2 regions of the Microbacterium suwonense genome follow, and region 1 is predicted to be linked to the other one. Evidence: predicted binding sites of a transcription regulator. Region 1 holds the regulator's gene; the other holds the start of a gene.
The links. The regulator LexA, encoded in region 1, represses DNA repair genes until DNA is damaged. The targets are predictions, from matches to a motif close to TCGAACANNTGTTCGA.
Positions count from the first base shown of each region.

Region 2: recA (recombinase RecA) is a predicted target of LexA. The motif match lies at 2,375-2,390, and genes of this name have one in related genera.

Region 1 is NZ_AP027728.1:384,487-388,469, forward strand. Features, by position in the region: gene QUE33_RS01965 (methylenetetrahydrofolate reductase) at 1-565, shown strand, start outside; gene metE (5-methyltetrahydropteroyltriglutamate--homocysteine S-methyltransferase) at 495-2,747, shown strand; gene lexA (transcriptional repressor LexA) at 2,869-3,555, opposite strand; gene QUE33_RS01980 (hypothetical protein) at 3,862-3,983, shown strand, end outside.
Region 2 is NZ_AP027728.1:1,090,634-1,094,233, reverse strand. Features, by position in the region: partial or broken gene QUE33_RS05600 (DNA translocase FtsK) at 1-552, shown strand, start outside; gene pgsA (CDP-diacylglycerol--glycerol-3-phosphate 3-phosphatidyltransferase) at 552-1,127, shown strand; gene QUE33_RS05590 (CinA family protein) at 1,124-1,624, shown strand; gene QUE33_RS05585 (helix-turn-helix domain-containing protein) at 1,796-2,104, shown strand; gene QUE33_RS05580 (DUF3046 domain-containing protein) at 2,121-2,342, shown strand; gene recA (recombinase RecA) at 2,589-3,600, shown strand, end outside.

The DNA.
Region 1 (3,983 bases):
ATACAGCAGCCAGCACGTCGATGCGCTGCTGGCCAAGCAGGCCGCCGGCGCCACGCTCGCCATCACACAGCTGTTCTTCCATGCGGATCACTATCTGGCCTTCGTCGAACGTGCCCGCCGCGCCGGTGTCACCATCCCGATCCTGCCCGGGATCATGCCGATCACCTCACCCGCTCGGCTCGCCCGTGTACTGGAGCTGACCGGGGAGGAGCTGCCCGGAGAGCTGTCGATCTCCTCGAGGTCGAGCCGACCGCCGAGGGCCGCAGGCAGGTCGGCATCGAGTGGGCCGCCGATCTCGCCCGTGCCGTCGTCGCCGGCGGCGCACCGGGAGTGCACCTCTACGCCTTCAACCAGCACGACACCGTGCTCGACGTCCTCGCCCAGGCGGGCATCCGCACCGGGCTGCAGCTCTCCGCATCATCGAAAGGAACCCCATGACCGCTTTCCCCGCCGGAACGATCCTCGGCTACCCCCGGATCGGCCGCCGCCGCGAGCTGAAGAAGGCCGTCGAGGCATTCTGGGCCGGCCGCATCGACGAGCAGAGCCTGCGGGCGACGGCCGCTGAGCTGCGTGCCGCCAACCGCGAGCGTCTCGCGGAGCTCGGCCTCGGCCGCGAGGATTCCGCCATCCCCGAGTCGTTCTCGTACTACGACCAGGTGCTGGACGCCGCCGTCACCGTCGGCGCGATCCCGACCCGCTTCGAGCACCTCCGCGAGCAGGACGGCACGATCGGACTCCCGGCGTACTTCACCGTCGCGCGCGGCGAGGGCGACCGTGCGCCGCTGGAGATGACCAAGTGGTTCGACTCCAACTACCACTACCTGGTGCCCGAGATCGGCCCCGAGACGGCGTTCTCGCTCTCCAGCGACCGGCTCGTGCGCGAGGTCGCCGAAGCGGCAGACGCCGGATTCCGCACCCGCCCCGTCATCGTCGGACCGGTCACCCTGCTCGCCCTCGCCAAGGCGTCGGATGACGCGCCGGAGGGCTTCGATCCGCTCAGCAGGCTGGACGACGTGCTCGCCGTGTACGCCGAACTGCTCGCGAAGCTGAAGGCCGCCGGCGCCGAGTGGGTGCAGCTGGATGAGCCCGCACTGGTCAGCGAATCCCTACCCGCCTCCACCGCGCAGCTCGCGGATGCCGCACAGCGTGCCCTCGCCGTGCTCGGCGGCGCCGTCCAGCGCCCCGCCATCTTCGTCGCGGCGCCGTACGCCGAGCTCGGCGACGTGCTCCCCGTGCTCGCCGCTGCCCCCATCGAGGCGATCGGCATCGACCTGGTCCGCGGGGGCATTCCGGCATCGCTGCCGGAGCTGAACGGCAAGACCGTCGTGGGCGGTGTGATCGACGGCCACAACATCTGGCGCGGCGATCTGGACGGCGCCCTCGGAAAGCTCGAGGCGCTGCGGGCCCTCGGCGCTGAGTCCGTCTCGGCATCCACCTCCACCTCACTGCTGCACGTGCCGCACGATGTGCAGGAGGAGACCAAGCTCGATCGACGCCTGGTGTCGTGGCTGGCCTTCGCCGACCAGAAGGTCGGTCAGATCGTCACGCTCGCGCAGGGACTCGCGGAGGGCCGACAGGCGGTCGCCGCAGAGCTCGACGCCGCATCCGCTGCCCTCGCCGACCGCCACGACGCCCCCGGCGTGCTCGACGGCTCGGTGCGTGCGCGTGCGCTCGCCGAGGGTGACTTCTCCCGGGTCTCCTACGAGGAGCGCAAGAGCGCCCAGGAGGCGCTGAATCTTCCCGCCCTGCCGCTGACCACGATCGGATCGTTCCCGCAGACCGCCGACATCCGTCGTGCGCGTGCGCAGTTCGGTCGTGGTGAGGTGCCGCAGGACGACTACGAGGCCTTCCTGCGCTCCGAGATCGACCGCGTCGTCGCGCTGCAGGAGGAGCTGGGCCTGGACGTGCTCGTGCACGGCGAGGCCGAGCGCAACGACATGGTGCAGTACTTCGCTGAGCACCTGGACGGCTTCGCGGTGACCGAGCACGGCTGGGTGCAGTCCTACGGATCGCGCGCCACCCGTCCCTCGATTCTGTGGGGCGACGTGTCGCGCCCCGCGCCGATCACCGTGTCGTGGGCGGCGTACGCGCAGTCGCTGAGCGCCAAGCACGTCAAGGGCATGCTCACCGGTCCGGTGACGATCCTGGCATGGTCGTTCGTGCGCGACGACCAGCCGCTCGCCGAGACCGCCAACCAGGTGGCACTGGCGCTGCGCGACGAGATCGCCGACCTCGAGCAGGCCGGAATCGAGATCATCCAGGTCGACGAGCCGGCGCTGCGCGAGCTGCTGCCGCTGAAGAAGGCCGACCAGGCCGCCTACCTGGACTGGTCGGTGCGCTCGTTCCGCCTCGCCACCGGCGGCGCCGCGGCAGGCACGCAGGTGCACACCCACCTGTGTTACTCGGAGTTCGGCGTGGTGATCGACGCGATCCGCGCGCTGGACGCCGATGTGACCTCGATCGAGGCCGCGCGCAGCCGGATGGAGGTCGTCGCCGATGTGGCGCGATCCGGGTTCGACCACGGCGTCGGGCCGGGCGTCTACGACATCCACTCGCCCCGCGTGCCCAGCGTCGACGAGATCGAGCAGCTGCTGCGTCGTGCAGTGGACGAGCTGCCGCTGCAGCAGCTCTGGGTCAACCCGGACTGCGGGCTGAAGACCCGCGGCTACGACGAGACCGTGGCATCGCTGCACAACATCGTCGAGGCCACCCATCGCGTCCGCGAGGACGTGGTGGTCCCCGCCTGACCCGTACTCGCGGCGAGACCCTCGTCAGCGTCGAGACCCCTCCTGAATTGCGAGATCCAGGAGGGGTCTCGACGTTCAGGAGGGGTCTCGGCGGAGTCAGGTGAGAGGAGCCTGGGCGCGGTCAGACGGCGCGCAGCACCGCCACCACCTTGCCGAGCACGACCGACTCGTCACCAAGGATCGGCTCGAACGCAGAGTTGCGGGGCAGCAGCCAGATGTGCCCGTCGCGGCGCCGGAACGTCTTCACGGTCGCCTCGCCGTCGATCATCGCTGCGACGATCTCGCCGTTCTCGGCGGTGTTCTGCGTGCGCACGACCACCCAGTCGCCATCGCAGATGGCTGCGTCGATCATCGACTCGCCGCTCACCTTGAGCATGAACAGATCGCCCTTGCCGACGAGCTGACGGGGGAGCGGGAAGATCTCCTCGACCTGCTGGTCGGCGGTGATCGGCACACCGGCTGCGATCTGCCCGACCAGCGGCACCAGCGCGGCGTCGCCCACGGCCGGGGAGGTGTCGGCCGGGCTCTCGGTGCTCGTGCCCGGCAGATCGATCAGCACTTCCATGGCGCGGGTCTTGCCCGGGTCGCGGCGCAGATAGCCGCTGAGCTCCAGCTGGCCCAGCTGATGGGTGACGCTGGACAGCGACTTCAGGCCGACGGCGTCGCCGATCTCGCGCATGCTCGGCGGATAGCCGTGCCGCGCGATGGAGGTCTGGATGACCTCGAGGATCGCCAGCTGCTTGGCGCTCAGGCTCTTGCGCCGACGGGTGCGCGGAGCCTCGGATGCGGGGGCGGGGATGTCGCTCATCGGTGCTCCTTCGTTCGAGTCGACCGGGGCGGGATCCGCGCCGACGCGGGTGCCCGGTTCGAATGTCGGTGGCCAGTGGTGTGCTGTCCGTATCGAAACCGTATCCGATAGAACGCGGAAAACGGAAGATTCGTTCGAGCGAGTCGACGAAATGGTCGCCTGGATTTCGAAGAACGCTTGACAGATGTTCGAGATCGAAGATAAGTTCGGAACGTAGCTTCGCATTCGGCATCCCCGGCCGGGTGCCGGATGCGAAAGCTGCACCACTTCCGCCGGGCGATCGGCGGACGAGAAGAGGAGCATCAGATGAGCACCATCAGCATCCAGAGCCCCGCGATCCTGCGCGCCTCCGCCGGTGCCGCCGGGCGTTCGATGCGCACGACCAGGCTGCGTATGACCGCGCGCGGCCGCCGTGTGTTGGCAGCCGT
Region 2 (3,600 bases), 710 kb from region 1:
CCGTTCCGCCTGCAGGGCGCCTGGGTCGACGAGAGCGAGATCGCCGCCGTCGTCAAGCACGTCACACAGCAGGCCAGGCCGGAGTACCGTCCGGATGTGCAGGAGGCCGCCGCGAAGAAGAAGGAGGTCGACGAGGACATCGGCGACGACCTCGAGCTGCTGCTCGCGGCGGCGGAGCTGATCGTCTCGTCGCAGTTCGGCTCGACGTCGATGCTGCAGCGCAAGCTGCGGGTGGGCTTCGCCAAAGCCGGCCGCCTGATGGATCTGCTGGAGTCGCGCGAGATCGTCGGACCGTCCGAGGGATCGAAGGCCCGCGACGTGCTGGTGACCAATGAGCAGCTGCCCGCCGTGCTGGCACGGCTTCGCGGCGACGATGCGCCGGCGCCCACAGCTGCCTCCGCGGCGCCGTCCGCCGACGGAGTCCCTGCGCCAGCGGCAGGGCACGACCCGCATCAGCACGATCCTGTCGAGCAGCAGTTCCAGGGCTACCCCGTCGTCGAGAGCGAGGACGACGGCGACGAGGATGCCTGGGGCCTGACGGGCCGCGACTGATGGCGATTCCGAGGCAGCTGCCCAACGCGATCACGATCGCCCGCATCCCGCTCGCGATCGTCTTCTTCGTCCTGCTGCTCTTGGCGGGCGCGTTCGGAGGCGACGACCTGGCGATGCGCTGGGTGGCGGGCGCGCTGTTCGTGCTGGCGATCTCGACGGATTGGGTGGACGGATACCTCGCCCGCAGATACGACATCGTCAGCGATTTCGGCAAGCTGTGGGATCCGATCGCCGACAAGCTGCTCACGGGTGCAGGATTCCTGGGACTGGCGATCCTCGGCGAAGTCCACTGGTGGATCGTGATCGTCATCCTGATCCGCGAATGGGGGATCACCGTCCACCGCTTCATCATCGTGCACGAGCAGGTCGTGGCGGCGGCCTGGATGGGAAAGATCAAGACCGTCGTGCAGGGGGTCGCGCTCGGCTGGGCGCTGCTTCCCCTGCACGTGTGGCTCGGGATGCCGGTCTGGACCGGTGTGACCCTGTGGCTGATGATCGCGGCTCTTGCGCTGACGGTCGTCAGCGGGATCGACTACGTCGTCGCGCAGCTGCGCGGTCGCAGGGAACCGGCATGACCGGCGCGGCGCCGCTGAGCGAGGCTGCCCGACTGGTCGCCGCGCTTCGCGACCGGGGCTGGACGCTCGGCGTCGCGGAATCGCTCACCGGGGGAGCTGTGGCATCCGAGATCGTGTCGGTGCCGGGCGCATCCGCCGTGCTGCGGGGAGCGGTCGTCGCCTACGCCACGCCCCTCAAGCACACGCTGCTGGGCGTGGACGCCACGCTGCTGGCCGCGCACGGGCCCGTGCATCCGGAGGTGGCCGTGCAGATGGCCGAGGGTGTGCGACATGCGGTGGCCGTGGACGGACAGGCGGCGGATGCCGGGATCGCCACCACCGGGATCGCCGGCCCCGACTCGCCCGACGGCCAGCCGGTCGGTACCGTCCACATCGGCGTGGCAGTTCCGGGCAGGACACGATCGGCGTCGCACGTCTTCACCGGGTCGAGGGCGGACATCCGCGCGCAGGCGACCGCAGCGGCGTTCGCGCTCGCTCTCGCGACACTGCGGGAATAGCGGATGCGAAGGTCTGGTTGACACGAGTGTGCTCAATATTCGACACACCATGAGAAATCCCCTCACAACGGAAGCACAGCGAGAAACAGTAGATTCAGCATCAGCCAGTCGGGTTAGACTGGCGATCCACTCGGATGTCGATTCAACCGCTGGAGAGGAGAGGAGGTTCCGATGATCCTTGTCAGACAGGAGATCGGCGATGTGCTGCGGGACTTCCGCCTGCAGAAGGGGCGCACGCTGCGCCAGGTGGCGAGCAAGGCGTCTGTCGCGCTCGGCTACCTCAGCGAGGTGGAGCGCGGCCAGAAGGAGGCCTCCAGCGAGATCCTCGCCTCGGTCGCCGATGCACTGGACATCCCCATCTCGACGATCATGCGCGAAGTCGGCGACCGCATCTCGGTCCTCGAAGGTCTGGGCGGCTTCCCGGATGTCGTTCCCGACGATCTGGTCGCCTCGGTCGAGCCCGAACTGTCGCTGCACTGATCGGCTCTCGACGCGAATGAGACGCAGTGAGTTCCTGCGCGCAGTCGACGACGAGTTCGGCGGACGGGCGACGGCGCTCACCCATGACCTGATCCTCGGCGCGCTGGGAACGACGGCGCTGGAGGCGCTGGAGGCCGGAGTGCCGCCACGCGACATCTGGCTCGCGCTGTGCGACGAGGCGGACGTGCCCGCAGAGCGCCGTTACGGGGTGGGGCGCCTGGAGCCGCGCCGACGCTGAACGAATCTCCGATCGGCGCGCGCGGCGTGTCGTCGAAGATCTGTTCGACGTGCGCGTATCGTTCTGCACAAGTGGTCCTGGTGTGATTTCTTTCCACAGAACGGGGCAATCCCGAGCCGATGTCGGTGGTTGCTTCTACCGTGAATGACGTGGCACCAGCCATGCGCCTTGTCGCAGAGTCGATCCATCCCGGAGCGGCCGCGACAGCCTACAGGCGGCAGCATTCGAGACACTGAGGAGCACGTCATGCCATCCACCGACGACCGCGAGAAGGCCCTGGATTCCGCACTCGCACACATCGAGCGTCAGTTCGGCAAGGGATCGATCATGCGACTGGGCAGCGATGAGCGTGCTCCCGTCGAGGTCATCCCGACCGGATCGATCGCCCTGGACAGCGCCCTGGGCATCGGAGGTCTGCCGCGCGGCCGCATCATCGAGATCTACGGCCCCGAGTCGTCTGGAAAGACCACGCTCACGCTGCACGCCATCGCCAACGCTCAGCGGGCGGGTGGCATCGCGGCATTCATCGATGCGGAGCACGCACTCGATCCCGAGTACGCGCGAAAGCTCGGCGTCGACATCGATCAGCTGCTGGTCTCTCAGCCCGACACCGGTGAGCAGGCGCTCGAGATCGCCGACATGCTCATCCGATCCGGCGCGATCGACCTGGTCGTCATCGACTCGGTCGCGGCATTGGTCCCCGAGGCCGAGATCAAGGGCGAGATGGGCGACTCGCACGTCGGTCTGCAGGCTCGACTGATGTCGCAGGCGCTGCGCAAGCTGACCGGCGGTCTGAACCAGACCAGGACCACCGCGATCTTCATCAACCAGCTGCGTGAGAAGATCGGTGTCTTCTTCGGCTCGCCCGAGACCACCGCCGGTGGAAAGGCGCTGAAGTTCTACGCCTCCGTTCGCCTGGACATCCGGCGCATCGAGACGCTCAAGGACGGTGCCGAGGCAGTCGGAAACCGCACTCGCGTCAAGGTCGTCAAGAACAAGATGGCCCCGCCGTTCAAGCAGGCGGAGTTCGACATCCTCTACGGTGTCGGAATCTCGCGTGAGGGCAGCCTGATCGACTTCGGCGTCGAGCACGGCATCGTGAAGAAGTCCGGCTCCTGGTACACCTACGACGGCGATCAGCTGGGACAGGGCAAGGAGAACGCCCGCACCTTCCTGTTGAAGAACGAGGACATCGCCCTCGCGATCGAGGATCAGATCAAGCAGAAGCTGGGCATCGGCATGAAGGCTGTTCCCGAGG